DNA from 3 places in the Aquamicrobium terrae genome. Region 2 is predicted to be linked to each of the others. Evidence: riboswitches for the same ligand, from Rfam matches in the RefSeq annotation. Region 2 holds a riboswitch; each other region holds the start of a gene.

Region 1 (10,349 bases), 1.6 Mb from region 2:
CTCGCCGCCTTCCACAGAAGCGTAGGATTCCTGGATGTTGGCCTGGCCGCCGCGCAGCGACTTCACCTCCGTTCCGGTCAGTACCAGCCCGGTCTCGAGCGTGTCGAGAACCTCATAGGAGAAGCGCGCCTTGCGGTTTTCCGCGGCGACCTTGTTGTTGGGATCGGCTTTCCGGTTCTGGCTCATGATGCGCACAGATGGCGCATCGGCCTCAGTTTATCAAGCCGGCGCTTTTCATCGCCGCGTCGATCTTCGCTTCCGTTTCCGGCTCCGCGGTGACCAGCGGGGAGCGGACGACGTTCGCGATCCGGCCAAGCCGTGACAGCGCATATTTGGCTCCGGCGACGCCGGTGTCGGTGAAGATCGCCTTGTGCAGCGGCAAAAGCCGGTCCTGCAATTCCAGCGCGCGGGCGCTGTCGCCCGACAGCGTCGCCTGCTGGAATTCGGCGCACAGGCGCGGCGCGACATTGGCAGTGACGGAAATGCAGCCGACGCCGCCATGGGCGTTGAAGCCGAGCGCCGAGGCATCCTCGCCCGAAAGCTGGATGAAATCCTTGCCGCAGGTGGCGCGCTGCTCCGAAACGCGTTCGACCTTGCCGGTCGCGTCCTTCACGCCGGCGATGTTCCTGAAGTCGTGCGCCAGGCGGCCCATCGTGTCCGGCGTCATGTCGATCACCGAACGCGGCGGAATGTTGTAGATGATGATCGGCAGCGTGGTGGCCTGGGCGACGGCGGCGAAATGCTCGTAAAGGCCGCGCTGGGTGGGCTTGTTGTAATAGGGCGTCACCACCAGCACGGCATCGGCGCCCACGCTTTCGGCGTGCTTGACCAACCCGATCGCTTCCTTGGTGTTGTTGGAACCGGCCCCGGCCACCACCGGAGCCCTGCCCTTCGCCACCTCGACGCAAACCTCGACCACCCGGCGGTGCTCCTCATGCGAGAGCGTGGGCGACTCGCCGGTGGTGCCGACCGGAACCAGCCCGGTGGTGCCTTCCTCGATCTGCCACTCGACCAGGGCGCGAAAGGCTTTCTCGTCGAAACGCCCGTCCTGGTCGAACGGCGTTACGAGCGCGGTGAGCGAGCCTCTCAGCATTATGTCCAACTCCTTGGAGCCCTGTTTGAGCGAAATGCCGGCTTCTAGCGCAAAGCCGGGCGCCGCACCATAGGACAAGTTCAGGAATTTGATGACCGCGCCCGAAATCCGTACCGGACCTGATCGCCTGTTCCCCCAGGCGGGGACTGCCGCGCGGCTTGCCTTGATATGGGCAGGCGATCTGCTATCCCCTCCCCGTCTTTCGGTTCCCCGGTGCTTCGAGGGACCATTCCCCAGCATCAGGAACACGATCATGAACATGACCGAACCCATTCGCGTTGCCATTGCCGGCCATGGAAACCTCGGGCGCGGCGTCGAGGCGGCCATGGGCCACAATCCCGACATGCAGCTCGTCGGCATCTACACGCGCCGTCCGCCCGAACAGCTTCGCCCCCGCCAGCCCGGCACGCCGGTGTTCGCCATGGAAACCCTGCCCGGACATGCCGGCCGGATCGACGTGCTGATCCTGTGTGGCGGTTCCCGGGAAGACCTCCCCCGGCAAGGGCCGGAATATGCAGCCCTCTTCAACACGGTCGACAGTTTCGACACGCATGCCCGCATTCCGGAATATTTTACCGCGGTGGACGCCCCGGCAAAGGCCAATCGCCGCACCGCGCTGATCTCGGCCGGCTGGGATCCCGGCATGTTCTCGATCAACCGCATATTGGGCGAGGCCCTGCTGCCGGACGGCGAAACTTACACCTTCTGGGGCGACGGGCTGAGCCAGGGCCATTCAGACGCCGTGCGCCGCATTCCTGGCGTGGCGGGCGCGGTGCAATATACACGCCCCGTCCCGGCTGCCATGGAGCGCGCCCGCAACGGATCGCGGCCGGCGCTGGCAACCCGCGAAAAGCACTGGCGCGAATGCTTCGTGGTGCTCCAGGACGGCGTCGAACCGGGACCGGTGCGCGAGGCGATCGTCACCATGGAGCACTATTTCGCCGACTACGACACCACCGTGAATTTCATCAGCGCCGAAGAGCTTGCCCGCGACCACGCGGCGATGGTGCATGGCGGCTTCGTCATCGGCAAAACCTCGGCGAACACTACGCAGACGATCGAATACAGCCTCAAGCTCGACAGCAATCCGGAGTTCACGGCCAGCGTGCTGGTGGCCTATGCGCGGGCCGTGCATCGCCTGCACGCCATGGACCAGTTCGGCGCCAAGACGGTGTTCGACGTTCCTCCCGGCCTGCTTTCGCCGAGGAGCGCGGAACAGTTGCGGGCCGGACAATTGTAGCCCGCTCCGCACCGCAGCTGCAAAAAAATCCGGGCCAATTTGTCGGATTGGCGAAACCGTGCTCGTCCTAGGAGCGTTGATCGCCAATCCAATCAGAAGGGACACATGTCATGCCCAGCACCGTCCGCCTGCACCGCGTTCTGGCAACGAGCCCGGAGAAGGTCTACCGCGCCTTCATAGAGGCCGATGCACTCGCGAAATGGCTGCCGCCCAACGGGTTCGCCTGCACCGTGCATCACCTTGAGCCAAAAACCGGAGGCACCTTCCGCATGTCGTTCCGCAACTTCACGACGGACCAAAGCCATGCCTTCGGCGGCGAATATACCGAACTCGTCCCGGGCGAGCGGGTGAGCTACACGGACAAGTTCGACGATCCCAACCTGCCCGGCGAGATGAAGGTGACCGTGACCCTGACGAAGGTCTCGGTCGGCACGGAACTGAACATCGAACAGGCAGGCATCCCCGACCTCATTCCAGCCGAGGCCTGCTATCTCGGCTGGCAGGATTCACTCCGGAACCTGGCAAGGCTAGTGGAGCCGGACATCCAGGAATAGGACAAGAAGCCGAACCGGATAGTCGCGGCCGGCGAGGAAACTTGCCGCCTGCCGAAACCAAGAACCCCGGCCGAAGCCGGGGTCATGGTCTTTAAAGCACGGCGTAACTCGTCGTAGTCGGCCACCAGCTTCAGCTGTTCTTCTTCGTGATCAGCGTCAGCGTGCCATCCGCGCCCATGCTTGTGGCCACGACCTGAGTGGACTTGGCACCCTTTTCATCGAGGGCCGACTTCGCCTCGGGCGAGGTTTCGACCATGCTGTGCAATTGCTGCATGCTCTCGCTGCTGGTTTCTTCCACGATCTTGTTGACCTGCGCCTGCGTCTCCTGTGGCAGTTCGCTCACATCGATGACGTTGACGCGCTGGATGGCCGGAGCCGTCACGGGCGGATTGGCCGGCTGCTGAGAGGGAGATGCCTCCTGCGCGAGGACAGCGCCGGCAGTTCCGAACAAGGTGACGCTGGCGAGGATCATTACTGTTTTGCGCATGGATTTGCCTTTTCCGATTGGCCCCACCGCACGCACGCGCAACTGACATGATCATTGCGATGAGAAACTGCCGCCGATGTGGCCATTTCGTGACGAATTGCCTTCTGGAACGGGCTGTTTGACCGGGGTCGCGAACCTTATGCGGTGCCCAGGACGGCTTTCGCCACGACAGGCCGCGGCCGCTGTCTCTCATTCCGTCAAGATTTGTTGGAACGATTCTCCCCGCCCCTCATTGGCCTCACTCACCTGGGGCAGCGTGGGGTGAGGAACACAGGGAGAAATCCGTTGAGAGTAAGCGAATGCATGACCAGGGACGTCCGGTTTGCCGGCCCCGAGGCAAAGCTCAGGGATGTCGCCCGGGCAATGGCAAGCCTCGATATCGGCCTGCTTCCGGTCGCCGACGACAACAGGCTCGTCGGGATGATCACCGATCGCGATATCGCCGTTCGCGGCGTGGCTTCGGGAATGGGGCCGGACACGCCCGTCAAAGATGTCATGTCGACCGACGTCAAATATTGCTTCGAGGACGAGGAGGTTGCCAGCGTCCTGGACAATATGGGCGACATACAGGTGCGGCGGCTGCCGGTGCTCAACCGGGAAAAGCGGCTGGTGGGCATCGTCTCGCTGGGAGACCTCGCCACCAATGGCGACGCCACCAATGCCGGAAGGGCCCTCGGCGGCATATCGAAGCCGGGCGGCGAACATTCGCAGACCGCCCATTGAGTTCCGGCCGTCTGCGCCTGACTGAAACAAAGGCCCGCCCGGCCTCAGCCGGGCGGGTTTCCGTCTCGATCTTCGTTTCGAGGAGCTTTCCTCGGGCCTGTCGAAACAATGCCTCGATTGGTGGAGTACGACCGGCCGATGAGGTGCGGATCACATGGTGCCGGAAGGGGCGGGCGCGACCGTGTCGCTGGGTGCCATGACGCCGGCACCGGGCGGAGGAGGAGCTTCCGTCGCGCCGGGAGGCGGGACCGAACTGGTCGTCTCCGTCTGGCTGCAGGCGGTGACGGCGATCAATGTCAGGCCCAATGCGGCGAGAAGCTGGATCTTGCGGGTCATTCATGGTCCCTTCTTGTTGTCCCCGCCGGGCGCGCATCATGAAGTCCATGGCCGTGAGGTCAATGCCGCTGCGGTCAAAGCTTCTTTCACTCCGTAACGAGGCCGGACCGGGGAATGCGGCTTTCGGCTGAAGCGGGCGGGTTGGAAATAGCGCGCTTTCCGATATAGAAATGTTTTCGAGCGGACGGCATGTGAGCGCCGCGTCACAACGCCGGAGCGGCCATGGCGGGACATACCTGGGATCGGGTGCCAATCGACGCCCAGAGCATCGAAGCTCCGCTTTCGCGCAGTGCCATCTTCCTGGTCGTCGAAACCATGGACGGCAATGACGCGATTGCCAGCGTCCGCGCGACACTCGGCGGGCTGGACGACCTCATCAAAACCGTTGGCTTTCGCGACCTGGACGGCAAATTGTCCTGCATCGCGGCGATCGGGTCCGCCCTGTGGGAGCGGCTCTCTCCTTCCAGCCGGCCGGCTGAACTCAAGCCGTTCTCTCCGATCGATGGCTCTGTTCACAAGGCCCCGTCGACGCCGGGCGACCTGCTGTTCCACATACGGGCCGAGCGCGCCGACCTGTGTTTCGAATTCGCCAGGCTGCTGCTTGACACACTCGGTGACGCGGTGCGGATCGTCGATGAGACCTGGGGCTTCCGTTATTTCGACGCGCGGGATCTTCTTGGTTTTGTCGACGGAACCGCGAACCCGGTGGGACAGGACATTCCGGAATCGGCGCTGGTCGGGGAAGAGGATCGCGAATTCGCCGGGGGCAGCTATGTGGTGACCCAGAAATACCTGCACGACCTGTCCGCATGGAAGGCGATCGGCGCCGACCGACAGGAGAAGATCATCGGCCGCACCAAGGTGGACAACATCGAGCTCGACGATCAGGCAGCAAACCAGAAATCGCACAAGAGCCTGGCCACCATCGTCGACCCGCAGGGCGTGGAGCATGATATCCTGCGGGACAATATGCCGTTCGGCAGCCCGGGGCGGCGTGAGTTCGGAACCTATTTCATAGGCTATACCCGCCGGCTTTGGGTGATCGAAAAGATGCTGCAGCGCATGTTCATCGGTGAACCGAAAGGCGCATACGACCGGCTTCTGGACTTTTCCACAGCCCGGACAGGCACCACCTTCTTCGCCCCCTCGCGGTCGACATTGGCAAAGCTGGCAAACGCGGAGTAGCCTACGCCAGAAGCCTGCGGGCGATCATTATCGGCCCCCCCTTCGGCTCCTGCCCATCGCCGCTTGTGGCCCAACACCCCGCCCAGGATCCGCACGCCCGTCGGAACGCGGCGCCGGCGGCAACATGGGATGACAGAGGGCAATCGACAGCGATGGCGGAGAGGATGGGATTCGAACCCACGAGAAGCTTTTGACCTCTACTCCCTTAGCAGGGGAGCGCCTTCGACCACTCGGCCACCTCTCCACAGCGCGCTTTCTAAGGGTTTCCGTCAGTTTGGCAAGGCTCAATCTCGCGGTTGAGCGCAGCTATTTGCAGAATGGCGCAGAAACCCACAAGGCAAGGAGGAGAAAATCGGGGAACAGGTTCCACACGATTCTCCTTCGCGCAATTTTTCCCATTATAGGAAATCTCTTCCGGTGATCCCTGGCGCTTTCCGCGCAAGCGCCGGGCCCGGTTGGAGTGCGCCCAACCGGGCCACGCACAAGGCCAAAGCTCCGATTCGCCTCTTCCGGAAGGGATAAGAGGCAGAGTTCCTTCAGCAGATGCTTGCGCAGCACCTGCCACTTGGCTTAGCTGCAATCCGGTTCGACAACAGGATTGCCATGCCCATCCATCCTCCTTTCACCCCCGTCATCGAAGCCCTGCCCTCCACCGTTCCCTTCGTCGGGCCGGAGGCGCAGGAACGCGCCACGGGACATGGATTCCGTGTCCGTATCGGGGCCAACGAAAGCAGCTTCGGGCCCTCGCCGCGCGTCATAGCCTGCATGACCGAGACGGTGCCCGACATGTGGATGTATTGCGACCCCGACAATCACGACCTCAAACTCGCGGCCGCCGCCCATCACGGCGTCAAGCCGCAGAACATCGTCGTCGGGGAAGGCATAGACGGGCTGCTCAGCCTGCTGACGCGCATGTATGTTTCGCCCGGCGAGCCGGTGGTGACGTCGCTGGGCGCCTATCCGACCTTCAATTTCCATGTCGCGAGCGTGGGCGGCAGGCTGGTGTCCGTTCCCTATGAGAACGACCGCGAAAACCTCGACGGGCTGCTCGATGCGGTACGCTGTGAAAATGCCCGGCTGGTTTACCTGTCCAACCCCGACAATCCGATGGGAAGCTGGTGGGAGGCGGACGACGTGACCCGCTTCATCGAGGCGCTGCCGGAAACGACGATGTTCATTCTGGACGAGGCCTATTGCGAACTCGCACCGGCTTCCGCCCTGCCCGCGATCGACGTGACACGGCCGAACGTCGTGCGGATGCGCACCTTCTCGAAGGCCTACGGGCTCGCCGGCATCCGCTGCGGCTATGCCATCGGCGAGGAGACGGTGATTGCCGCCTTCGAGAAGATCCGCAACCATTATGGCGTCAGCCGCATGGCGCAGATCGCCGGCGAGGCGGCGCTGGAGGACCAGGCCTGGCTGGCCGAGGTGGTGCGCAAGGTGGATGCCGGGCGCCGCCGCATCACGGCAATAGCCGCGGACAATGGCTTGCAGGCCCTGCCCTCCGCAACGAATTTCGTCGCCGTGGACTGCGGCCGCGACGGAGCCTTCGCGCTGAAACTGATGGAGGCGCTGCTGGCGCGCGGCGTGTTCATCCGCAAGCCGATGGTGGCGGGGCTGGACCGCTGCATCCGCATCAGCGTCGGGCTCGACCACGAACTCGATGTTCTGGCCGAGGAAATGCCGAAGGCACTGGCGGCGGCGCGGGCCGGATAAGCGGCGCTAGAGCGACGCGATCCGCAAGGCCCAGCGGCGTCCGTCGGTGGTGAACCGGGTCAGGCCAAGCGGCTCGACATCGACCGACCAGAAACCTTGCGGCGGGGCCTCAAGCACCGCACAGACAGCGGCGCGGATGACCGACGGGTGGGTGACCGCGAGCGTATGCCCGGACAGGCCGAGGCTCTCTTTCAGCAAGGCCGACACGCGATGCCTGAGGTCGTTCAGCGATTCACCGCCATGCGGCGCGGTTGCCGGGTCGGACACCCATGCCGCCAGGTCCGCCGGATCGAGTTCGGCAAGCCTGCGCCCGGCCCAGGTGCCGAAATCCTGGTCGCGAAGGGCCTCCACCGCCTCCCCGTGCAGGCCGAGGGCGGCAACGGTCTGGACGGCGCGCAGGGCGGGGCCATGCCATACGCGGTCGGCGCGAGGCAGGTTCCCGGCCAGCTTCTGCGCCTGTGCAAGGGCAGCAGGCTCCAGCGGCTCGTCACGCGGAAAAGCCCCGCGCCGGGTCGCCTCCGTCGCGCCGCAGCACACCAGCGTCAGCCGCCCTGCCATGCATCCTCCTTCGCTTGATTGACAGCCATACATGACGGCGACTAGTGTCGGCAAAGGTTACGGATCTGGAAGCTGGTGAAAATCCAGCGCGGTCGCGCCACTGTGATCGGCATAATGCCGGAAGTCAGGCCTTGGTCCGTCTCCCCAGCTTGCAATGACGGGACGCAGTATCCCAGGGAGAAGCACAATGTCTGACATCACATTCGCACCGGAAATCCGTCCGATTCCGGTGCGCGAAATCATGCCATGGGCCGTTTTCGGCGGGTTGCTCATGGTGCTGGCCATCTATTTCGTCGGCGCGGAAGAAGGGGCCACCACCCTGTTCTCGAGCCTGAGCACGCATGAATTCGTTCATGACGCGCGCCACCTCCTCGGCTTCCCCTGCCACTGAAAGCATAGCGCCATGGTTGGAAATCTTCTGCTTCGCGGGATGCTGGTCGGCATCCTCGCTGGACTTTTCGCGTTCGGATTCGCCCGTATCTACGGGGAGCCGCATATCGACAGCGCCATCGCCTATGAAGAAGCGATGGCTGCCGCCTCCGGCGAGCCCGCCGAGGAAGAGGAGGAACTGGTCAGCCGCGAGACGCAGGCGGGCCTCGGCCTGCTGACCGGCTCGGTCGTCTACGGCGCCGCCATCGGCGGATTGTTCTCCCTCGTCTTCGCCTATGTCTATGGGCGTGCGGTCACCCTGGGTCCGCGCGCCACCGCCGGGCTGCTGGCCGTCGCCGCCTTCATCGCCGTGGTGCTGGTGCCGGCGCTGAAATACCCGGCAACGCCGCCGGCTGTCGGCAACCCTGAAACGATCGGCGCGCGCACGGAACTGTTCTTCATCATGCTGATCGTGTCCATCATCGCGGCTGCCGTCGCCGTGGTGCTGGCGCGGCGCCTGTGGAGCCAGCTCGGCGGCTGGAACGCGGGAATCGCCGGCGGCCTTGCCTTCATCGTCATCATCGCCATCGCCCAATATGCGCTGCCGACGGTGAACGAGATTCCGGAAGGCTATTCGGCCGACCTGCTCTGGCGCTTCCGCACCTCCTCGCTCGGCATGCATGCCGTGCTGTGGACGGTGATCGGCCTTGCCTTCGGCGCGGTTGCCGAGCGCGCCCTGCCCGGCGCACGCGCCCGGACGGCCTGAGAAATGCCATGACGCGGCACGCTCCCTTCTCGGCGCGTGCCGCGTTTCTTGTTGCGGTTTTCGCGACCTGCCTTGCTTCACCTGCGGCTGAGGCGCATCGGCGGATCAATCCGGCCGAAATCCAGGGCATACCGATCGCCAGCCTGTCGCACGGCCAGATGGCCGTGATCGCCGATTACCGCAGCGAGATCATGAAGCTCGCGGCGCAGGAGCGGCAGGTGGACGACACCTTCGTGCGGCTGCTGAACTACGGCAACATCCAGTACACCTACTGCCTGTGGGGTCTCGTTCCCGGCACGCTGGGCGACGAGGAAAGCCCGTTCAACGAATGCGCCCACGCCTATCTGTCGGCGGCCCACGCGCTGCTGACCCATATGCGCGAGACCTCGGCCAGCAAGACGGCGGTGGAAGACCTCATATCGCGCATCGATGCGGATATGGTGCGCAAGCAATCGTCCTTCGTGCTGTGCCAGTACAGCGGCGAAACATTCGATACGGCGAGCGTGGTGCGCCCCATATGGAGCGAGATACCGACGCATCTGCCCAGCCTCGCCGCCTTTTCCGGCCTCGGTCTTGCCCTTGCCGCCGCCGGCATGGTGCTCGGCAAGGGACGCTCCCGCCCGGCGCAGGACGACACCTGACCTTCCGCCTTTGCTGCTTGCCGCCCGGCCCGTATGGCCTCCTCTTGAATTAATTGAACGTACGTTTTATTAATGTATCCGGAGGAACACCGATGGCGCGCACGACAGGTTCGGACGGCGAACGAACGGAAGCGGCGATCCGCGAGGCGGCCGTCGACCTGATCGCGCGCCATGGCTACGAAGCCGTTTCCATGCGCCAGCTCGCCGCGCGGGTCGGCGTGCAACCGGCCGCGCTCTACCGCTACTTTCCCACCAAGGAAGAGCTGCTTTTCATCCTGATGCGCGAGCACATGGAAGCGCTGCTTTCAGCCTGGAGCGACGCCCGCCCCGCCACGGACGACGCCACCACGCGGCTCGCCGCCTTCGTCGAGAACCACATCGCCTTCCACATCGCGCGGCGCGCGCAAACCCATATCTCCAACATGGAACTGCGCAGCCTGTCGCCGGAGCGGCTGACCTTCATCCTCAAGCTGCGCGGCGCCTACGAAAAGGAACTGCGGGCCATGCTGCGCGAGGGCGCGGAAAGCGGCGCCTTCGATCTGGACGACATCGGGCTCACCGCCATGGCGATCATCCAGATGATCACCGGCGTCATCGTCTGGTTCCGGCCGGACGAGCGGCTTTCGCTGGAGGGCGTGACGCGGACCTATCTTTCCATGACAATGCGCCTCGTCGGGGCGT
Region 2 (10,349 bases):
AGCACGGTGTTGTTGCCGCGATAAGCCTTGAAATTGGCCTTCATCGCCTTCAGCCAGCCGGCCGTCACCTCCTCGCCCTTCAACTGCAGAAGCGCGCTGACGATGGCCTGGAAATCCGGCCCGGAGGGCGAGGCGCCCCAGCGGCCCTTCCATTGCGGATCGGCGAGGTCGAGCAGCGATTTCGGCAGTTGGTCTTCCGTCAGCTTCGTCTTGTTGTAGGCAAAGACGGTGCTGCGGGCGGCGATGCCGATCCACTGGCCGCTGGAGGGGCGATATTGGTCCTCGACCAGCGCCAGCGTGTCGGGATCGACCTGCGCGAACAGGCCGGCCTGCTCGACCTGCGTCATGGCCGGCGAATTCTCGGTCAGGAACACGTCGGCGGGCGAGGCCTTGCCCTCGGCCACGATCTGGTTGGAGAACTCGCTGTCCGATCCGTTGCGCAGCGTCACCTTGATGCCGGTGTCGCGGGTGAAACCGGCCGCCCACTCCTTGGCCAGGCTTTCGTGCTGGGCGTTGTAGACGATGATTTCCTTGTCCTGCGCCATCGCGGGCGCGGCCAGAAGCATCCCGGCAAGCACGCAAAGGACGGGGGCGGAAAGGATGGACGTCATGGAGGGCCTCTCAAGCGGAGCATTCCCGGACGAAGCGTGGAAGCTCATACATGATACTAGCAGTCAACATTCAAGCCGCAAAGAAGTCTCGACACATCGCTTTTTGACGCAGTTGGACTGGTCTTGGGCGCGGCGTCGATTATATTGCACTGCAACATTTTCCGTCACGGCATAGGCAAGGGGACCCGTCATGAACGCCAAGCGAACCGCAATCGTCACCGGCTCGACCTCCGGAATAGGGCTGGCCGTCGCCCGCGCGCTGGCGGCACAGGGCTGCAACGTCGTCGTCAATTCCTTCTCCGACAGGCCGGAGGATCATGAAGCGGCGGCGGCCATCGGCCGCGAGCACGAGGTCGAGGCGGTCTACATCAAGGCCGACATGTCGAAGCCCGCCGAATGCCGCGACCTCGTCTTGAAGGCCGCCGAGCGCTTCGGCTCGGTCGATATCCTCGTCAACAATGCCGGCATCCAGCATGTCGCGCCGGTCGAGGAATTCCCCATCGAGAAGTGGGACGCGATCATCGCCATCAACCTCTCCTCCGCCTTCCACACCATCGCAGCGGCGGTGCCGCTGATGAAACGGCAGGGCGGCGGGCGCATCGTCAACATCGCCTCGGCCCACGGGCTGGTCGCCTCGCCGTTCAAGTCGGCTTATGTGTCGGCCAAGCATGGCATCATGGGGCTGACCAAGACGGTGGCGCTGGAGCTGGCGCGCGAGCACATCACCTGCAACGCCGTTTGCCCCGGCTATGTGCTCACCCCGCTGGTCGAGGCGCAGATTCCCGACCAGATGAAGGCGCACAACATGGACCGTGACACGGTGGTGCGCGAGGTGATGCTGGAAAAGCAGCCGACCAAGGAATTCGTCACCGTCGAGCAGGTGGCGGCGACGGTGGTGTTCCTCTGCTCGGAGGCGGCCGCCCAGATCAACGGCACCCACGTCTCCGTCGATGGCGGCTGGGTGGCGCAGTAAGGACCCCAGCATTTTTTATCTTCACGGCTTCGGAAGGACCGCGCATGCCGGCCAACGGTGAAACTGCGCAGCGCAAGAAGATCAACATCGCCCTGCAAGGCGGCGGCTCGCACGGCGCCTTCACCTGGGGCGTGCTCGACCGCCTGCTGGAAGACGGGCGGCTCGACATCGTCGCCGTTTCCGGCACCAGCGCCGGGGCCATGAACGCGGTGGCGCTGGCCGACGGCTTCGTGCGCGGCGGCATGGAAGGCGCGCGTGCCAAGCTCGCGGAATTCTGGCGCGCGGTGGCGCGAAAGGGCCGCTTCAGCCCTGTGCAGCGGACGCCCTGGGACATGCTGTGGGGCAACTGGTCGGTCGAGAATTCGCCCGGCTATATCTGGTTCGACACCATGTCGCGGGTGGTGTCCCCCTATCTGGCCAATCCGCTCGGCCTCAACCCGCTGCGCGACGTCATCGAAGATGAGATCGACTTCGACAATGTGCGCTGCTGCGAGGCGATGCAGGTGTTCATCTCGGCCACCAATGTCGAGACCGGCCAGATCCGCGTGTTCTCCGATGGCGAGATCAGCACCGATACGGTGATGGCCTCGGCCTGCCTGCCGCAGCTTTTCCGGGCCGTCGAGATCGACGGCGTGCCCTATTGGGACGGCGGCTATGGCGGCAACCCGGCGCTGTTCCCCTTCTTCAAGGCGACGCAGACCGAGGACGTGCTTTTGGTGCAGATCAACCCGGTGCAGCGCGAGGGCGCGCCGACCAGCGCCGGCGAAATCCAGAACCGCATGGACGAGATCGCCTTCAACGCCGCGCTGCTGCGCGAATTCAGGGCGATCGCCTTCGTCAAGGAGCTGATCGCGGTCGGCCGCCTGCCGCATGGCGAATATCGCGACATCCGCATGCATCGCATCGATGCCGACGAGGCGTTCAAGGGCCTGTCGGCGTCGTCCAAGATCAATGCCGAATGGGCCTTCCTCGAATATCTGCGCGATCTCGGGCGCGATGCGGCGAGCGATTGGCTGGAAGCGCATTTCGATGCGGTGGGCGAGCGGCCGACGCTCGATCTTTCAGGCCAACTGGAAGACGGCATGAAGCCCCGGCCGTCGCCCGGCAGCCGGGTGAGCCGCTTCCTTGCCACGCGTAGGCGGCCGCCCGGCGCGGCCTAAATGAAGGGCCGATCAGGATTCGGGCGTGGCCAGATCGAGCGGATGCACGATCGGCGCGCCATCCGCCTCGCCGAACCAGGCTTCCACGCCATAGATGGCGCGCAGGCTTTGCGGCGTCAGCACGCTTGCCGGCGGTCCATCGGCCACGATGCGGCCCCTGTCGAGCAGGATCAGGCGCGAGCACCAGCGCGCCGCCAGCCCGAGATCGTGCAGCGAGGCCACCACGCTGCGGCCATCCGCGGCCAGGGAATCGAACAGCCGCATCAGGGCGATCTGGTGGGCGGGATCGAGCCCGGCCGTGGGCTCGTCGGCCAACAGCAGCGGCGTGTCCTGCGCCAGAGCGCGCGCGGCCAGCACGCGGGCCTTTTCGCCGCCGGACAGTTCGGTCGCGATGCGGTGGCGGAACGCTTCCACGTCCATGCGCCGCATGGCGGCGTCGACGATGGCGCGGTCCTTGTCGGTGAGCGCGGCGAAGCCCGGCCGGTGCGGCGAGCGGCCGAGCGCCACCACCATTTCCACCGGCACGGCCCAGGCGATCTCGCGCTCCTGCGCCAGATAGGCGACGCAGGCGGCGCGCTGGCGCGCGTTCATGGCGGCGGCGTCGGTGCCGCAGAGGCGCACCTGGCCTTGCGCGGGCAACAGGTTGAGCACCGAGCGCAGCAGGGTGGATTTGCCGGCGCCGTTGGGACCGATGAGGCCGATGAACTCGCCCGGCTGGACGGCAAAGCCCAGCCCGTGCAGCACCGGCCTGTGCCCGAGTTCCACGGAAAGGTTTTCGACCGAAAGCAGCGTCACAGCAGGCTCCTGCGGGTGCGGAAGACCAGCCACAGGAAGAAGGGCGCGCCGACGATGGCCGTCAGCACGCCGAGCTTCAGGTCGCGCTCTGGAGCGATGATGCGCACGAGGATGTCGGCGGTCAGCACCACGCAGGCGCCGCCGAGCGCGCTGGCCGGCAGCAGGCGCGACGGGCGCGCGCCGACCAGCGGGCGCAATATATGGGGCACCACCAGCCCGACGAAGCCGATGGCGCCGGCCACGGCCGTCGCCGCGCCGACGCTGGCGGCGGTGCCGAACACGGCGAGGAACTGCACCTTGCGCAGTTCGATGCCCATCGAGGCGGCGGTCTCGGAGCCGAGGGTCAGCGCATCGAGGGCGCGGCCGAGCGAGCCCAGCATCAGCCAGCCGACGAGCATGAACGGCGCCGAAAGCCAGACATGGACCATGGAGCGGTCTGTGAGCGAGCCGAGCATCCAGAACATGATCTCCAGCGCCGCGAACGGATTGGGTGACAGGTTGAGCGCCAGCGAGGTCATGGCTCCGGCAAAGCTGGTGACGGCGATGCCGGCGAGGATGACGATGAGCGCGCCGCCGCGCTGGCCGGCCAGCGCCTGCACCACCAGCACGGCCGCCACCGCGCCGGCGAGGGCTGCGAGCGGCAGGGCGAGCATAAAGGCGGCGGACAGGCCGGTATAGATGGCGAGCACCGCGCCCAGCGAGGCCGAGGCGCTGATGCCGAGCAGGCCGGGCTCGGCCAGCGGGTTGCGCAGATAGCCTTGCAGGGCGGCGCCGGAGAGGCCGAGCGTGGCGCCGATCATGCCGCCCAGAATGGCGCGCGGCAGCCTGATCTCGCGCATGATGAGGGCGACGCCGTCGGCCTTGTCGGAGAACAGCGCCTTCATGCTGTCTGCGAACGCGATGCCGGCCGGGCCGACCGTCAGCGACAGCAGGAACAGCGCCAGCGTGGCGGCGGCCAGCAGGGTTAGGAGCAGGGGATAGTGCCGGTCGGCGCTCATCGGCGCTCCTGCTTCGCCGCCGCGTCCTGCAGCATGAAGGCGGCATCGAGCGTGAAGGGCGCACCGCAGATCATCTTGGCCACCGGCAGGTCGATGGCGTCCTGCCGTGACAGGGCGCGAAATGCGGGATGGACGAGATTTTCCTGCGCCAGCGCGGGAGCCCCGTAGTCGCTGCTGGAACGGCCGATCAGATCGGGCTTCGCCATGATCAGCTGCTCCAGCGGCAGGCGCGTCGAGCCGGTGACGCCCAGCCTTTCGGCGATATTGACCAGCCCGGCTGCCGTGAAGATGTCGTTGGCCAGCGTGCCTGCGCCTGCCGTGTAGCTGTTCGGCTCGTAGAGGGCGATGGTGCGACCCGATGGCGCGCCGGCCCGGAGCCGTGCGAGGCCGTCATCCAGTTGCGCCACCAGTTCGGCGGCGCGCTCTTGCCGGTGCAGAAGCGCGCCGATGCGCCGGATGTTGTCGCGCACATCGGCGAAGGACCTGGCCGGGGCGAACTCCTCGACCCGGAAGCCGAGGCGGCGCAGCAGCCCGACCGTGGCGCGCGCGGAAAACGTGCCGGCCAGGATCAGGTCCGGCTCCATAAGGAAGATCTCCTCGGCCAGCGCGTGGTTGACCGCGAAGGCCCGCGCCTCGTCCGCCATGGCCGAGGCGCGCGGGTCGCCCGCCAGCGCCGAGACGGAATGGAGCTGGCCCGCGCCGGCGATCAGCATGGCAAGCTGGTCGGTGCAGACATTCATGGACACGATGCGGCGGGGGGTGGGCTCGGCCGCGAAGGTGGGCAGCGCCGCAGCCATACCCAGCACGGCGGCGACGAAACACGACAATGCTGTCCGCAAAATCATCATTGGCCGCGTTTCGCCGCTTGAGACATCGCCGTTGCCTAGAAGGACCGGGTGAAGCTCAGATTGAGCGTCCGGCCGGGTGCGCGGAAAGTTTCCTTCGTTTCATACTTCTTGTCGAAGATGTTCTGGGCAGAAAACTTAAGCTGCGACTTCTCGTCAATCGCGTAAATGGCGGAGAAGTCCGCCGTGATGTAGGAGGGAAGCCGCCTTGCGTTGAACTCGTCGGCGTAGCGTGACGAGACGTAGAGCAGATCGGCGGACAGGCTGAGGTCTTCCGTCGGGGTGTAGGTGAAGCCGGCACTGCTGCGGAAACGCTCGCCATAGGCGATGTATTTGCCGTGAGCGCCGGCGCTCCTGTTCAGGGGTTCGCGCACGTCCACCATCGCCCTTACGCTCCATTGCGGGTCGAAGCGGTGTTCCAGCTTGGCCTCGAAGCCGGTGACGCGTGCCCGGTTGATGTTGGAGGGTTGCCACGGACCGCCGGGATCGTTCGGGTCGATGGGGGCCCAGGCGATCATGTCGTCGGTATTGTTGCGGTACAGTGCCATGTCGAGTGTGGTCTGGTCGGCGATGCGCCAGTTCAGGCCGATTTCGTAGGAGCGGGATTCCTCCGGTTTGAGGTTCGGGTTGCCTGCATCGGGATAATAGAGGTCGTTGAAGGTCGGGGCACGGAAACCGGTCGAATAGGAGGCGCGGGCAACCAATCCATCGGTCAGCTCATAGCTTGCGCCGACATTGTACGTGGTGACGCTGCCGAATTGCTCGTTGTCGTCATAGCGCAGGCCGGTATCGACAGTGAGGCGCTCATACTCGAACGAATATTGGCCGAATACCGCGACAAGGTCCCGCTTCGTCTCCGCATAGGGCACCCCGGATACGGCGCTGTTCTTCACCGAGTCGCGATAGGCTTCGACGCCACCCTGGACGATATGGTGCGTGGCTCCGAGATCGAACTGCTTCTGGGTGGTCGCAAGCAGGCCGTAACGAAGCGTGTCGAAGTCGTCGCCGGCAACGCCATCCTGGGAAATGGAAGCGTAGTCGAGGGCTGTCGACAGTTCGACAGTCGAGGTCCAGCTCTCCGAATGGTCGAGCCGCGCGCCGAGCCGGCCGGAGAAATTGTCGGTGTGCGAGACGTTGCCGAACGGATCGTTGTCGAACTCGTTCCTGCCCCGCGTGTAAAGGCCGTCGGTGTAGATCGCGCCCGCCGCCATTTCCTTCGACAGGGAAAAATTGACCGAGCCTCTGGTGAAGCCGTCCTTGTCGAGGTCATGGCCGGGCGAGAGGCGGTAGTCGTAGCCTTGGGTGCCGAGGATGCTCGCGCCGAAGGAGTAGCGCAGGCCATCTTCGGTACCGCCTCCGACATTGCCCGATAGCGTGCCGCCCCAAGGGTGCATGATACCGGCCGTCACGCTGCCGCAGGCGCTTTTGCCCTCGGGACAGGGACCGCCCTGCTTGGTGATGATGTTGATGATGCCGCCAATGGCGTCGGCGCCATACTGCGCCGAATGGCCGCCTCTGGCGATTTCGATGCGATCGATGGAATCGAGCGGGATGCTGGAAAGGTTGAGTGTGCCCGCAGTGGCCGATGCGGCACGCACGCCGTTGACCAGTATGAGCGTCTGGGCCGCGCTGGCTCCGCGCAGCGACAGGCTGGAATCGGCGCCGAGGCCGCCATTCGATGTGGCGGTTATGCCCGGCTGGGTCTTCAGTAGGGAGAGCAAATCGAGCGCCGCCGATTTCCTGATCTCTTCTTCGCCGATCACCGTCACCGACGACGTTGAACGCTCGAGCGACGAAGCGCGCCGCAGCGGCGTGGTCACCACGATCGTGTCGAGCTGGATGGTGTCGTCGTCGCTGTTCGCGGATTGCTGTGCCCAGCCCGGGCCGGTCAGCGCCAGCGCGCATACGCCTGCGGCCAGAATTGTCGTTCTCATGGTCCTTACCCCCGAATGCCGGGCGTCTCGCGCCGGCGATTTCCACTTCAACCGCGGACCGGAAGGGCAGGGGGATCGCATGTTCCACCCGGCAGCCGTAAGGCACGCGGCAACACCTTGTCGTGTCACCGCAGCGGACGGCCGCGCCTGATCCCACCCCGTGATCAAGCATGGGTGACCGGAACCGGCAGGTCTCCTGACTTCCGCGTCGTCGCCTCCCGCCGCCTTCCCGGACCGTTGCGGCCCAGTGGCATATCGGGGAGAGGCTCGGCGGCTACAGTTGCGGGGGCAGTCGCGGCTTTGCCGATCGCTCGGCTGACCGTGTTCCCTTTTGATCCGTATGTGGAACCGATTCCAGGAGCGACGCTAACCACTGCCCGGCGGGCCTGTCAATTCCGGCAGCGGTGGCCAATGGTCCAGTTGCGGCATGGGTCGTCCTTGCGGGCCGGGGAAAATTCCGCTACGTCGCCGCTTTGCTGACGGGAGCAGGGCCTTGACCGACCACCAAGCCGATGTCGCCATCATCATGGGCAGCCAGTCCGACTGGGCGACCATGCGCCACTCCGCCGAAACGCTGGCCGAACTCGGCGTCTCCCACAAGAGCCTGATCGTTTCCGCCCACCGCACGCCGCAGCGGCTCTACGACTTCGCCCACGGCGCCAAGGCGGCCGGCCACAAGGTGGTGATCGCCGGTGCCGGCGGTGCGGCGCATCTGCCGGGCATGACGGCGGCGATGACGCCGCTGCCGGTGTTCGGTGTGCCGGTGGAATCGAAGGCGCTGTCGGGGCAGGATTCGCTGTTGTCGATCGTGCAGATGCCGGCCGGCATCCCGGTCGGCACGCTGGCCATCGGCAAGGCGGGGGCGGTCAATGCGGCGCTGCTGGCCGCCGCCGTCTTGGCGCTCACCGATGCGGCGCTTGCCGGACGGCTGGAAGCCTGGCGCGCGGCGCAGACGGACAAGGTTGCCCTCGAACCGAAGGATGATGCGTGATGCTGACGCCCGGATCGACCATCGGCCCCGGATCGACCATCGGCATCGTCGGCGGCGGCCAGCTCGGCCGCATGCTGGCCATGGCGGCCGCAAGGCTGGGCTACCGTATCGCGGTGCTGGAACCGCAGGAAGACTGCCCGGCGGCACAGGTCGCCAACCGGCAGATCGTCGCCGCCTATGACGATCCGGCCGCCCTGGCGGAACTGGCCTCGATCAGCGCCGTCGTCACCTATGAGTTCGAGAACGTGCCGGTGGAAGCGGCCGAGGCCCTGGCGGCGCGCGTGCCGGTGCTGCCGCCGCCGCGCGCGCTGGAGGTTTCGCAGGACAGGCTGGTCGAGAAGCAGTTCCTCAACGGCATCGACATCGCCACCGCGCCGTTCCTGGCGGTGGACGGCGATGCCGGGCTGGCGTCCGCCCTGCAGGCCTTCGGCGGCAGCGGCGTGCTGAAGACGCGGCGCATGGGCTATGACGGCAAGGGCCAGCGCGTCTTCCGAAACATGCTGACCGGCGGCTATGCCGGCGTGTTCGAGGCCATGGGCTCGGTGCCGCTGATCCTCGAGGGCCTGATTTCGTTCGAGCGGGAAATCTCGGTGATCGGCGCGCGCGGCGCCGACGGCAAGGTGAAGACCTACGCGCCGGCCGAGAACGTGCACCGCGACGGCATCCTGCGCAGCTCGACCGTGCCGGCGGCCATCGCGCCGGTGACGGCGACGGCGGCGCGCGACGCGACGGCAGCCATCCTGGAGGCGCTGGGCTATGTCGGCGTCATCGGCGTGGAGTTCTTCGTGCTGGACGACGGCTCGCTGCTGGCCAATGAGATGGCGCCGCGCGTGCACAATTCCGGCCACTGGACGGAAGCCGCCTGCACCGTTTCGCAGTTCGAGCAGCACATCAGGGCGGTCGCCGGCCTGCCGCTCGGCGAAACGCGCCGCCACAGCGATTGCGTGATGGAAAACCTGATCGGCGACGATGTGGCGCTGATGCCGCAACTGGTGGCGGAGCCCGACGTGATGGTGCATCTCTATGGCAAGGCGCAGGCGCGCCCCGGCCGCAAGATGGGCCATTTCACGCGCCTGAAAGACATGGTTGCCGACTGAGCACGCGCTTTTGTGCGGGCCAGTTCTTTTTCCTGTCGCAAATCCGTGCCAGGAATTGGCCGGAAATGTTGAGGGAGCCGACATTGGCTGGTTTGCGACGACTGCGGGTTCTCCTTGCCGTGCTGCTTGGCGCGCCGGCGCTGATGGGGGCCCACATGGGCGTGCAGCAATTGCTCGGCAATTTCCATGAAGTGATTCCGGGAGAATTCTACCGGTCCGGGCAGCCCGATCACGACGATGTCGCGCATTACGCGGAGCGCTACGGCATCCGCACCATCCTCAACCTGCGCGACGAGAAGCCCGATGCGGAGGCGCTGGCCGCGCGCGCCGAGGCCGAGCGGCACGGCATCCGCATCATCGACTATCCGATGTCCTCGGCGCGGCGCTTGCCCGTCGCCAAGGCGAAGGAACTGGCGGCCCTGATGCGCGATGCGCCCAAGCCGCTGCTGGTGCATTGCGACCATGGGGCCAACCGCACCGGGCTGGCCTCGGCCATCTACGCCGGCGCGGTTGCCGGCCACAGCGAGATGGCGGCCGAATTCCAGCTTTCGCCCTATTACGGCCATGTGCCGATCGAGGGCCTCGGGCGCTACGAGATGTATCGTTCCTGGGACCGCTTCGAGGAAACGATCGGCTTCTGAAGCCTTTTTGCAGCCAGACGGACTCGTCTGGCTAAGGCAAACGTGCTGGAACAGCGGGCAGCGTTCGCCGCAGCCCATGCTCAGGGCGTATTTCCCAAGAATGACAACAGGTTCGATCCCGATTCGGGGATCGGCGACCCTTCATCATGCGGGTGCGACATGCTGCCTGCCTTGATTTTTGTCATGTCTAGGCGTACTGAATTTTCAGAAATTTCTGAAATTACTGTGTGCCATGAATCTTCCTCCGCTCATCCAGTCCTTCGTGCTGCATTTCGGCGAAATGGGCAGCCGCTGGGGCATCAAC
Region 3 (10,349 bases), 1.1 Mb from region 2:
CCTTGTTCAGCACATCGGCACCCTTCGACGCCGTCGCCTCGACGATGCGGCCTTCCTCGAAGCGCACCGAAATCTCGTCGATCAGCGTGCCCTGGTAGGAAAGCGGCTTGGTCGAGGACACATGGCCGGAAACGCGCAGGCGATGCGGGGTGGTGAACACCTCCTCGGTCGGGATGTTGGGGTTGCAGGTCACGCCGTTCTTGGCGGTCGAGGCGCCGCCCATCCATTCGTGGTCGTCGGCAAGGCCGAGCGTCAGGTCGGTGCCGGGGCCCTTGAAATGCAGCGCGTGGAAACGGTGGCCGTTCAGCCATTCGGTGCGCTTCGCCAGGGCCGCATTGTGCCGGCCCCATGCCTCGACCGGATCGTCATTGTCGACGCGGCTTGCCGCGAAGATCGCCTCGGCGAGCTTCTTGACCGCGGCCTCGTCGCTCTCGCCCGGGAACACCTGCCGCGCCCATGCCAGTTCGGGATAGGCGAGGATGGTCCAGTTGATGTCGAAGCCGGTGATCTTTTCCAGCGCCGGCTGATAGGCCATGGAATTGGCCTTGTTGGCGCGCGCCACCTTGGCCGGGTCCTGCCCGGACAGCAGCGACGGGTCGTCGCCGCGCACCGCCAGCCGCGCGGCATTCTGGGAGAATGCCTTCGCCATGCCCTCATGCAGCCAGCCGGCGGCGCGGTCGAAGCTGGCATCGGCGCCGTAACGGAAGCGGGCAAGCGTGATCTCGTCGTCGGAGAAGATCGGCGTCACCAGCCCGGCCCCGGCCTTGTAGGCCTGCTCCACGATCCTGCGGGTCAGCGGCAGGGCGGCGATGGAGGAGGTCAGCACCAGATCCTGGCCGGGCTGGAGCTGGAGGCCGACCTTGATCGCCACTTCCGCCAGCCGGTCGAGCTTCACCGGATCGATGACGGCGGATAGATCGGTGGCGGGGGTGATCGAAGGGGCGTGTGCCGTCATGGGAGAAAAGCCTGTGAATGTGTGTGCCAAACTTCCTAGATAGACCCGTGCCGGCCCTCTTTCCAGCCTTATGCGCCACCCGATCGGCCCTTGCGGCCTCTGGCCCAACGGAAGTCGCATTGTTTCGACTGCGGACGCACATATTGTGCGCATGATGAACGCCCCGCCCGCTTCCTCCTTCCGTTTCGCGCCCCTGCGCTTCGCCGTGGCCGGAATGGCCTCGCTTGCCGTCGCCATGGGCATCGGCCGCTTCGTCTACACGCCCATCCTGCCCGGCATGATGGAAGGGCTCGGCCTTTCGGCCTCCGACGCGGGGCTGATCGCCTCGGCCAACTATCTCGGCTACCTCGCCGGCGCGCTGGCGGCCGCAGGCGGATGGGCGCATGGACGCGAGCGGCAGATCGCGCTCGCCAGCCTGGCGGCCAGCGCCATCCTTGCCGCCGCCATGGGCGTCTTTTCCGGCATGGTGCCCTTCCTGGCGATCCGCTTCCTCGCCGGGGCAGCCAGCGCATTCACCATGGTGTTCATGACCAGCATCGTCTTCAGCCACCTGATCCTTGCCCGGCGCACAGACCTTCAGGCTTTGCATTTCGGCGGCGTTGGCCTCGGCATCGTCGTTTCCTCGCTTTTGATGGCGGGGCTGGCCGGCATTCATGCCGACTGGATCGCCGGCTGGTACTGGTCCGGCGCCCTGTCGCTGGCCGGGCTCGGCCTCGTCGCCCTGCTTGCCGACGAGGGCGTGGCCAACGGCGCGGGCTCCGGGCGGGAACCGCCTCTGCCGAAAGATCCGGCACTGCGCAGGATCATCCTCTCCTACGGGCTGTTCGGCTTCGGCTATGTCATCACCGCGACCTTCCTCGTCGCCATCGTGCGCCAGAACGGCGAAACCCGCCTGTTCGAAGCGCTGGTGTGGCTGGCCACGGGCGCCGCGGCGGTCCCGTCATTGTTCCTGTGGCAGAAGGTGGCGAACCGCAGCAGCGTCAACCATGCCTATGCCGCCGCCTGCCTGGTCGAGGCCGTCGGCGTGGCGGCGAGCGTCATGGTGGCGGGGCGCACGGGCCCACTTGCCGGCGGGCTGCTGCTCGGCGCGACCTTCATGGCGCCGACGGCGCTGGGCATACAGGCGGCCCGGCAGCTCGCGCCGCTGGCGACGCGGCGCGTGTTCGCCATCATGACCGCCTCCTTCGGCCTCGGCCAGATCATAGGCCCGCTGATAGCCGGCCTGCTGGTCGAATGGTCGGGCAACTATGTCTCCGCTTCCCTGCTGGCGGCCGCCATCCTGGTGCTTTCCGCCGCCATCGCCTGGTCGGCCGCGCCAAAATCGCCATGATTTTGATCTTGCTCGCGCAAGATGAAATATGACCTTATGCCCGCCACCCGGTCATAGCGCAGCTTCGCGCGCCCAACGAGGACCCGCCACGTGTTCGTATCCTTCTTTCCCAAGCCGAAACTGTTCTTTATTTCGGTGGTGCTGTGGAGCGCCGTGCTGGTGGCCGGCTGGTTCCTTGGCGGAGACCGGCTCGGGGCCGTGTTCGGCCTGCCGCCGGCCGCGCCCAGTGCGCCGCCGATCATCGGCGTATCGATATTCTGGTCGCCGCCGTTCCTGTGGTTCTACATCTATTTCTTCATCGGGGTGATGATCTTCTATGGGTTCTGGCGCTGGTATTCGCCCAATCCGTGGCTGCGCTGGTCGATCCTCGGCTCGGCGCTCATCCTGTTCGTGGTCTATTTCCAGGTGCAGGTGTCGGTGGCGGTCAACGCCTGGTACGGCCCGTTCTACGATCTCATCCAGGCGATCCTGTCCAAGAGCCAGACCGCAACGCAGGCCCAGCTCTATGGTGAGATCGGCAGCTTCGCCGGCCTCGCGCTCGTCGGCATGAATGTCGCCGTGCTCAACGCCTTCTTCGTCAGCCACTGGATCTTCCGCTGGCGCACCGCCATGAACGACTATTATGTCGCCCACTGGGAAAGGCTGCGCCACATTGAAGGCGCCTCGCAGCGTGTCCAGGAAGATACGATGCGCTTTTCCCAGATCATGGAAAGCCTCGGCGTCTCTTTCGTCGATTCCATCATGACGCTGATCGCCTTCACGCCGGTGCTGATCAACCTCTCGCAACATATCAGCGCCCTGCCCATCGTCGGCGAGGTCGGGCAGCCGCTGGTCCTGGCGGCCATCGCCTGGTCGGTGTTCGGCACGGTGGCGCTGGCGCTGGCCGGCTTCAAGCTGCCGGGCCTGCAATTCCGCAACCAGCGGGTCGAGGCCGCCTATCGCAAGGAACTCGTCTATGGCGAGGACCACGAGGACCGCGCCCAGCCGGCCACCCTTGCCGAACTGTTCGCCAATGTGCGCCGCAACTATTTCAGGCTCTATTTCCACTACGTCTATTTCAACGTCGTGCGCTACACCTACCTGCAGGCCAACAACATGTTCTCCCTGCTGGTCATGGTGCCGTCGATCGTCGCCCAGAGACTGACGCTGGGCCTGATGAACCAGATCAGCTATGCTTTCTCGCAAGTGACCAGCTCGTTCCAGTTCCTCGTCAACTCATGGTCGACGATCGTGGAGCTGCTGTCGGTCTACAAGCGCCTGCACGCGTTCGAGGCGACGCTGTCGGGCGAGGAACTGCCGAAGCTGGATCAGGATTTCATCGAGGCGGGCGGCGTGGAGGAGCATGCCTGAACCCGATCACCGCTGAAGCAGGATGACCCCGCATCCCGCGATGCAGGGCGGCCGGGGCGAATTTCCGCCCCCGCCCCTTCCATGCCGGCGAATTTCAGCTAAAACGCGGGCGAACAGACCGCCATTGCGGCACAGAAACGGTTTTGAGTGAATGGCCGACGACAGCTTTATCCGCGAAGTGAACGAAGAACTGCGCAAGGAGCAGGCCAAGGCGGTGTGGAACCGTTTCGGCCCGCTGGTGATCGGCATCGCCGTTCTGGTCGTGCTCGCCACCGCGGCCTATGTCGGCTATCGCCAATGGGACGAAAGCCGCGCCAACCGCTCGGGCGATGCCTTTTCGCAGGCGCTGACCCTTGCCAACGAGGGCAAGCGCGACGAGGCGCTGACGGCGCTCGCCGAATTGCAGAAGGACGGCTACGGCGCCTATCCGGTGCTGGCGCGCCTGCGTGCCGCCACCTTCAAGGCCGACAGCGGCGATGTGGCGGCGGCCGTGACCGAGCTCGATGCCGTCGCCGCCGACAGTGCCATCCCGCAGGGTTTGCGCGACATGGCCAGGCTGCGCGCCGCGCTGCTTCTGGTCGATACCGGCAGCTATGCCGACGTGTCCTCCCGCGTCGAGGCGATGGCCGTGGATGGCAATGCGCTGCGCCATTCCGCCCGCGAGGCGCTGGGGCTCGCCGCCTGGAAGGAAGGCAAGGCGGGCGATGCGCTCAAGCTGTTCGACCAGATCGTGGAAGACGACCAGGCGCCGCAGAACATTCGCCAGCGCGCCTCCCTGATGTCCGAACTGATCCGCGGTTCGGGCGATGCGTCGTGACACATGAGCTTCAAAGCCGCCATCATCGGCCGGCCTAACGTCGGCAAATCCACGCTCTTCAACCGCCTCGTCGGGCGCAAGCTGGCGTTGGTCGACGACACGCCGGGGGTGACCCGCGACCGCCGCGTCCATGCCGCCAAGCTCTACGACCTCGCCTTCGAGGTGATCGACACTGCCGGCTTCGAGGATGCGCCGGCCGCCACTCTGCCCGGACGCATGCGCGCCCAGACCGAGATCGCCATCGACGAGGCCGACGTCATCTTCTTCGTGGTCGACGCCAAGGCCGGGCTGATGCCCGACGACCGCACCTTCGCCGACATCGTGCGCCGCTCCGGCAAGCCGGTGGTGCTGGTTGCCAACAAGGCCGAAGCGCGCGGCGCGCAGGGCGGCTTGCTGGAAGCGTGGGAACTGGGGCTCGGGGAGCCGGTGCCGGTCTCGGCCGAGCATGGCGTCGGCATGCCCGATCTTCGCGACGCCGTGGTCGAGGCCCTGGGCGAGGAGCGCACGCTCGGCAAGGACGACGAGGACGACGACGAAACGCTTGCAGCCAGCGAAGTGCTGATCGGCGAGGACATCGCCGATCCGGAAGCCGAGGCGCCGGCCTATGACGAGACCAAGCCGCTGCGCATCGCTGTGGTCGGCCGCCCCAATGCCGGCAAGTCCACCCTCATCAACGCGCTGATCGGCGAGGAGCGGCTGCTGACCGGACCGGAAGCCGGCATCACCCGCGATTCGATCTCCGTCGACTGGGACTGGCGCGGACGGCAGATGAAGCTGTTCGACACGGCCGGCATGCGCCGCAAGTCCAAGGTGCAGGAGAAGCTGGAGAAGCTCTCCGTGGCCGACGGCCTGCGCGCCATCCGCTTCGCCGAGATCGTGGTCATCGTGCTCGACGCCACCATCCCCTTCGAGAAGCAGGATCTGCAGATCGCCGACCTCATCATCCGCGAGGGACGCGCGCCGGTCATCGCCTTCAACAAATGGGACCTGATCGACAACCCGCAACAAGTGCTGGCCGAACTGCGCGAGAAGACCGAGCGGCTTTTGCCGCAGGTGCGCGGCATCCAGGCGGTGCCGGTCTCGGCCGAGACCGGGCGGGGGCTCGACAAGCTGATGGATGCGGTGGTGCGCACCCACAAAGTGTGGAACAGCCGTGTTTCCACCGGCCGGCTGAACCGCTGGCTGGAAGGCATCCTCGCCCATCATCCGCCGCCGGCCGTGGCCGGACGCCGGCTGAAGGTCAAATACATCACCCAGGCCAAGACGCGCCCGCCGGGCTTCGTCGTCTCCTGCTCGCGGCCGGAAGCCATGCCGCAATCCTATGTGCGCTATCTGGTCAACAATCTGCGCGAGGCCTTCGACATGCCCGGCGTGCCGATCCGGATCGCGCTGCGCACCTCGGACAATCCCTTCGCCAACCGGGCCCGCAAGAAGAGCTGACGCCGGCGGCCCGGCTGGCCCCGGCTTGGCAAGTCGACGGCCGCCGGATATTGTGATCCGCGAAGTCGGTTCGATCCATGCGAACCGCAGGGTGGCGCTGGGGGATTGCACAATTTTTTGCTTGCTCTCGGAAAGCCTCTCGCAGGCTTCAACGAGGGTAAGAAAAATTCCTGGGAACAGGACATTCGGGTCCAGCGGACCTCTGGCCGGAAACAGCGCGCACAGGCAGCGCCGCTCCTTCTACTCCCCTGGCACTTCTTACTCCCCTGGCATCGTGACCCCGGCCGCGCCTTTGCACGGCCCCGGCGCGTGCGTCTCCCTGCGAGCCCGCCGCGTCCCCGCCCCTATGTTCAACCAACCCGGAGGTATCAATTGAGTGAAGCGATCAGGGAGGTGCTGGACTGGCTCGAGAGCCGGCCGGACATCCAGAGCCTGAGGGCCGCGGTCTGCGACCTGAACGGCATCATGCGGGGCAAGCGCATTCCCGTCGATCAGGCGGAGAAGGCACTGGAAGGCAAGTTGCGCATGCCGTTTTCGGTGTGCGGCGTCGATGTCTGGGGGGAAGACATCGTCGGCAACAAGCTGGTGTTCTCCACCGGCGATGCCGACGGCATCTGCCAATGGACCGGGCGCGGCATCCTGCCGATGGAATGGACCGCTCACCCCACCGCCCTCATCCCGCTCTGGCTTACCGACGAGAGCGGCGCGCCCTTCCTCGGCGATCCGCGCCAGGTGCTCGCCCGCATCCTCGACCGCTACAAGGCGCTGGACCTGACGCCGGTGGTCGCCACCGAGCTGGAATTCTACCTCGTCGATCCCAAGCCCGCGCGCCCGCGCGGCCCCGTCTCGCCGATCACCGGCCGGCGGCTCGATTCCGACGCGGCACTTTCCATCGACGAGATCGACGATTTCGAAGGCTTCATGCACGAAGTCTACGCCGCCTGCCGGGCGCAGGACATTCCCGTGGATTCGGCCATCGCCGAAAACGGCGTCGGCCAGTTCGAGATCAACCTCAACCATGTCGACGATGCGCTGCGCGCAGCCGACGACGCCATCCTGTTCAAGCGCACGGTGAAGGGCATCGCCCGCAAGCACGGCTTCATCGCCTCCTTCATGGCCAAGCCCTACGGCAAGCGCTCGGGCAGCGGGCTGCATGTCCATTTCAGCCTGATCGACAAGGACGGCAACAACGTCTTCGACGACGGCACCGCACGAGGCTCCGATACATTGCGCCATGCCGTGGGCGGCCTGCTGGCCGCGATGGCCGAAAGCACGCTGGTGTTCGCACCCCACTTCAACTCGTTCCGCCGCCTGCGGCCGAATTCCCATGCGCCGACCGCCGTCGCCTGGGGCTACGAGAACCGCATGGTGGCGATCCGGATTCCGGGCGGCCCCTCTTCAGCGCGCCGCATCGAGCATCGCGTCGCCGGGGCCGACGCCAACCCCTATCTGGTGCTGGCCGCCATTCTGGGTGCGGCGCTCATCGGCATCGAGAAGAACCTGAACCCCGGCGAGCCGGCGACGACCGACGTCTACGAACGCAACCTGCCCAAGCTGCCGCCGGACTGGGCCTCGGCCATCGCCAGCTTCGAGAGCGGCAGCCTCGTCGCCGAGATATTCCCGGACGCGCTGCGCGGCTCGCTCGTCGCCTGCAAGAAGCAGGAACTTGAAACCTTCGCGCTCAGGGTCAACAATTTCGAGTTCGAGACCTATCTGGAAGCGGTCTAGGCACGTAGAGACATACTGCGCCCGATGCCGGCACGCGCATTCGGGCGCAGTGTTCATGCACAGGCAGCCTTTGGATAGCGTGGATAAATTTGCTTTGCCCGCATAATTTCCGCACCAGTGATTGACATGAAAATGCACCCTGATACTAAATGTAGTTGTCATGGTTCCTTTCAGAATCCTCGCGGTTCGGAAAGGCTAAGAGGGAAGCCGGTGCCCTTTCGGGGAATTCCGGCGCTGCCCCCGCAACTGTAAACGGTGAGTCGCTGTCTCTTTCGTGTCACTGGCGCCAAGGCGCCGGGAAGGCCTGACAGCGACGACGATCCGTGAGCCAGGAGACCTGCCGTGACGTTGCACGAAACTCGGGCGGGGTGTCCCGGAGGTGCGCCTGCCAGCGCGGCCTGAACCGCGTCTTCCGGCATGCGTTGCCCCAAGCTTCCCCGTCCACAGCGCCACGGGGACAAGATGCCGGCGACCACTGCACTCCAGACGAACGGGGCCGACAAGGCCCCCCCTTCCATCGAAACCGATGCTTTCACCCCGGCCGAGCCGGGCTATCGCATCATCCGCCGCAACGGGTCGGTCACGCCGTTCGATCCGACCAAGATCACCGTCGCGCTGACCAAGGCGTTTCTGGCCGTGGAGGGTTCGGTGGCGGCCGGCTCGCGCCGCGTGCATGACGTGGTCAAGGACCTGACCGAGCAGGTCGTGTCGAACCTCATGCGCCGCATCGGCGAGGGCCGCACCTTCCACATCGAGGACGTGCAGGATCAGGTCGAGCTCGCGCTGATGCGCTCGGAGCACCACAAGGTCGCCCGCGCCTATGTGCTGTATCGTGAGGAACGGGCGCGCGAGCGCGCTGCCGCCAAGGCTGCCGTTGCCGAGACGGCGGCACCTTCGCTCCACGTCACCCTCGCCACCGGCGAAAAGGCGCCGCTGGACGAAGCTCGCTTCCGCCGCATCGTCGAGGAAGCCTGCGAGGGGCTGGAGGCCGTGTCGCCGCAGCCGGTCCTGACCGAAGCGCTGCGCAACCTCTATGACGGCATTACCGAGGACGAACTGTCGCTGGCGCCGATCCTTGCCGCGCGCACGCTGGTCGAGACCGAACCGAACTACAGCTTCGTTTCCGCCCGCCTGTTGCTCGACCGGCTGCGCCGCGAGGCGCTGAGCTTCGTCACCGGCCGCCCCGAGCAGGCGACGCAGGCCGACATGGCCGGGCGCTATGCCAGCTATTTCCCCGAGTTCATCAGGACCGGCATCGAGGCCGAGCTTATCGATCCCGAACTCGGCCGCTTCGACCTCAAGCGCATCGGCGCGGCGCTCAAGGCCGATCGCGACCTGAATTTCCAGTATCTGGGCCTGCAAACCCTCTACGACCGCTATTTCCTGCACACCAAGGGCAAGCGCTTCGAGCTGCCGCAGGCCTTCTTCATGCGCGTCGCCATGGGGCTTGCCGTGCGCGAGATCGACCGCGAGGCGCGCGCCATCGAGTTCTACAACCTTTTGTCGTCCTTCGACTTCATGTGCTCGACGCCGACCCTGTTCAATTCGGGCACGCTGAGGCCGCAGCTTTCGTCCTGCTTCCTCACCACCATCGGCGACGACCTCGACGCCATCTTCAAGGGCGTCAAGGACAATGCGCTGCTGGCCAAATATTCCGGCGGCCTCGGCAATGACTGGACGCCGGTGCGTGGCCTCGGTGCCCATATCAAGGGCACTAACGGCGAGAGCCAGGGTGTGGTGCCGTTCCTGAAGGTGGCCAACGACACGGCGATCGCCGTCAACCAGGGTGGCAAGCGCAAGGGCGCGGTCTGCGCCTATCTGGAAACATGGCACGTCGACATCGAGGAATTCCTCGACCTGCGCAAGAACACCGGCGACGACCGCCGCCGCACCCACGACATGAACACCGCCAACTGGGTGCCGGACCTGTTCATGGAGCGCGTCGCCGCCGACGGCGAATGGACGCTGTTCTCGCCTGACGAGGTGGCGGACCTGCATGACCTCTACGGCACCGCGTTCCGCACCGCCTACCAAGCCTATGAGGAAAAGGCGGCGGCCGGCGGCATCCGGGTGTTCCGCAAGGTGCGGGCGCTCGACCTGTGGCGCAAGATGCTGACCATGCTGTTCGAGACCGGCCATCCGTGGATCACCTTCAAGGACCCCTGCAACATCCGCTCGCCGCAGGGCCATGCCGGTGTGGTGCATTCGTCCAATCTGTGCACCGAGATCACCCTCAACACGTCGAAGGACGAGGTGGCCGTGTGCAATCTCGGCTCCGTCAACCTTGCCAATCACGTATCGGAAAAGGGCCTCGACCTCGACCGGCTGGCGAGGACGGTGGGCACGGCGATGCGCATGCTCGACAACGTCATCGACATCAACTTCTACACCATCCCGGAAGCGCGTGCCTCGAACCTGCGCCACCGCCCGGTCGGCCTCGGCCTGATGGGCTTCCAGGATGCGTTGCAGGCGCTGCGCATTCCCTACGCCTCCGACGACGCCGTTGCGTTCGCCGACCGGTCGATGGAAGCGATCAGCTACCATGCCATCTCGGCTTCGGTGGATCTCGCCGCCGAGCGCGGGCGCTATCCGAGCTTCGAGGGCTCGCTGTGGTCGAAGGGCATCCTGCCGATCGACTCCATCCGCCTGCTGGAGGAAGCACGCCCCGGCGTGGAGATGGATTCCGGTTCCACGCTCGACTGGGACAGCCTGCGCAAGCGGGTGAAGAA

What was found. Region 2 has a riboswitch for cobalamin ahead of ACVCNR_RS07845 (TonB-dependent receptor plug domain-containing protein). Riboswitches for the same ligand answer to the same signal wherever they lie in the genome.
Region 1: linked by a shared signal. The riboswitch ahead of ACVCNR_RS15565 (CbtB domain-containing protein) and the one ahead of ACVCNR_RS07845 (TonB-dependent receptor plug domain-containing protein) in region 2 are both predicted to bind cobalamin.
Region 3: linked by a shared signal. The riboswitch ahead of ACVCNR_RS13135 (ribonucleoside-diphosphate reductase subunit alpha) and the one ahead of ACVCNR_RS07845 (TonB-dependent receptor plug domain-containing protein) in region 2 are both predicted to bind cobalamin.

The regions. Positions count from the first base shown of each region.
Region 1 is NZ_JBRKLZ010000001.1:3,160,563-3,170,911, reverse strand. Features, by position in the region: gene smpB (SsrA-binding protein SmpB) at 1-186, opposite strand, end outside; gene dapA (4-hydroxy-tetrahydrodipicolinate synthase) at 212-1,093, opposite strand; gene ACVCNR_RS15610 (diaminopimelate dehydrogenase) at 1,347-2,333, shown strand; gene ACVCNR_RS15605 (SRPBCC family protein) at 2,444-2,887, shown strand; gene ACVCNR_RS15600 (hypothetical protein) at 3,018-3,374, opposite strand; gene ACVCNR_RS15595 (CBS domain-containing protein) at 3,660-4,097, shown strand; gene ACVCNR_RS15590 (hypothetical protein) at 4,248-4,433, opposite strand; gene ACVCNR_RS15585 (Dyp-type peroxidase) at 4,656-5,618, shown strand; tRNA gene ACVCNR_RS15580 (tRNA-Ser) at 5,772-5,862, opposite strand; gene ACVCNR_RS15575 (pyridoxal phosphate-dependent aminotransferase) at 6,222-7,334, shown strand; gene ACVCNR_RS15570 (histidine phosphatase family protein) at 7,341-7,892, opposite strand; adenosylcobalamin (AdoCbl) riboswitch at 7,952-8,032, shown strand; gene ACVCNR_RS15565 (CbtB domain-containing protein) at 8,080-8,283, shown strand; gene ACVCNR_RS15560 (CbtA family protein) at 8,296-9,027, shown strand; gene ACVCNR_RS15555 (hypothetical protein) at 9,036-9,668, shown strand; gene ACVCNR_RS15550 (TetR/AcrR family transcriptional regulator) at 9,761-10,349, shown strand, end outside.
Region 2 is NZ_JBRKLZ010000001.1:1,546,777-1,557,125, reverse strand. Features, by position in the region: gene ACVCNR_RS07875 (iron ABC transporter substrate-binding protein) at 1-611, opposite strand, end outside; gene ACVCNR_RS07870 (3-hydroxybutyrate dehydrogenase) at 802-1,584, shown strand; gene ACVCNR_RS07865 (patatin-like phospholipase family protein) at 1,629-2,744, shown strand; gene ACVCNR_RS07860 (ABC transporter ATP-binding protein) at 2,757-3,539, opposite strand; gene ACVCNR_RS07855 (FecCD family ABC transporter permease) at 3,536-4,537, opposite strand; gene ACVCNR_RS07850 (ABC transporter substrate-binding protein) at 4,534-5,385, opposite strand; gene ACVCNR_RS07845 (TonB-dependent receptor plug domain-containing protein) at 5,421-7,316, opposite strand; cobalamin riboswitch at 7,486-7,684, opposite strand; gene purE (5-(carboxyamino)imidazole ribonucleotide mutase) at 7,810-8,307, shown strand; gene ACVCNR_RS07835 (5-(carboxyamino)imidazole ribonucleotide synthase) at 8,307-9,404, shown strand; gene ACVCNR_RS07830 (tyrosine-protein phosphatase) at 9,470-10,045, shown strand; gene ACVCNR_RS07825 (GbsR/MarR family transcriptional regulator) at 10,278-10,349, shown strand, end outside.
Region 3 is NZ_JBRKLZ010000001.1:2,678,219-2,688,567, reverse strand. Features, by position in the region: gene ACVCNR_RS13165 (aminopeptidase) at 1-955, opposite strand, end outside; gene ACVCNR_RS13160 (YbfB/YjiJ family MFS transporter) at 1,110-2,285, shown strand; gene sbmA (peptide antibiotic transporter SbmA) at 2,376-3,635, shown strand; gene ACVCNR_RS13150 (tetratricopeptide repeat protein) at 3,787-4,452, shown strand; gene der (ribosome biogenesis GTPase Der) at 4,456-5,892, shown strand; gene ACVCNR_RS13140 (glutamine synthetase family protein) at 6,265-7,620, shown strand; cobalamin riboswitch at 7,765-7,979, shown strand; gene ACVCNR_RS13135 (ribonucleoside-diphosphate reductase subunit alpha) at 8,083-10,349, shown strand, end outside.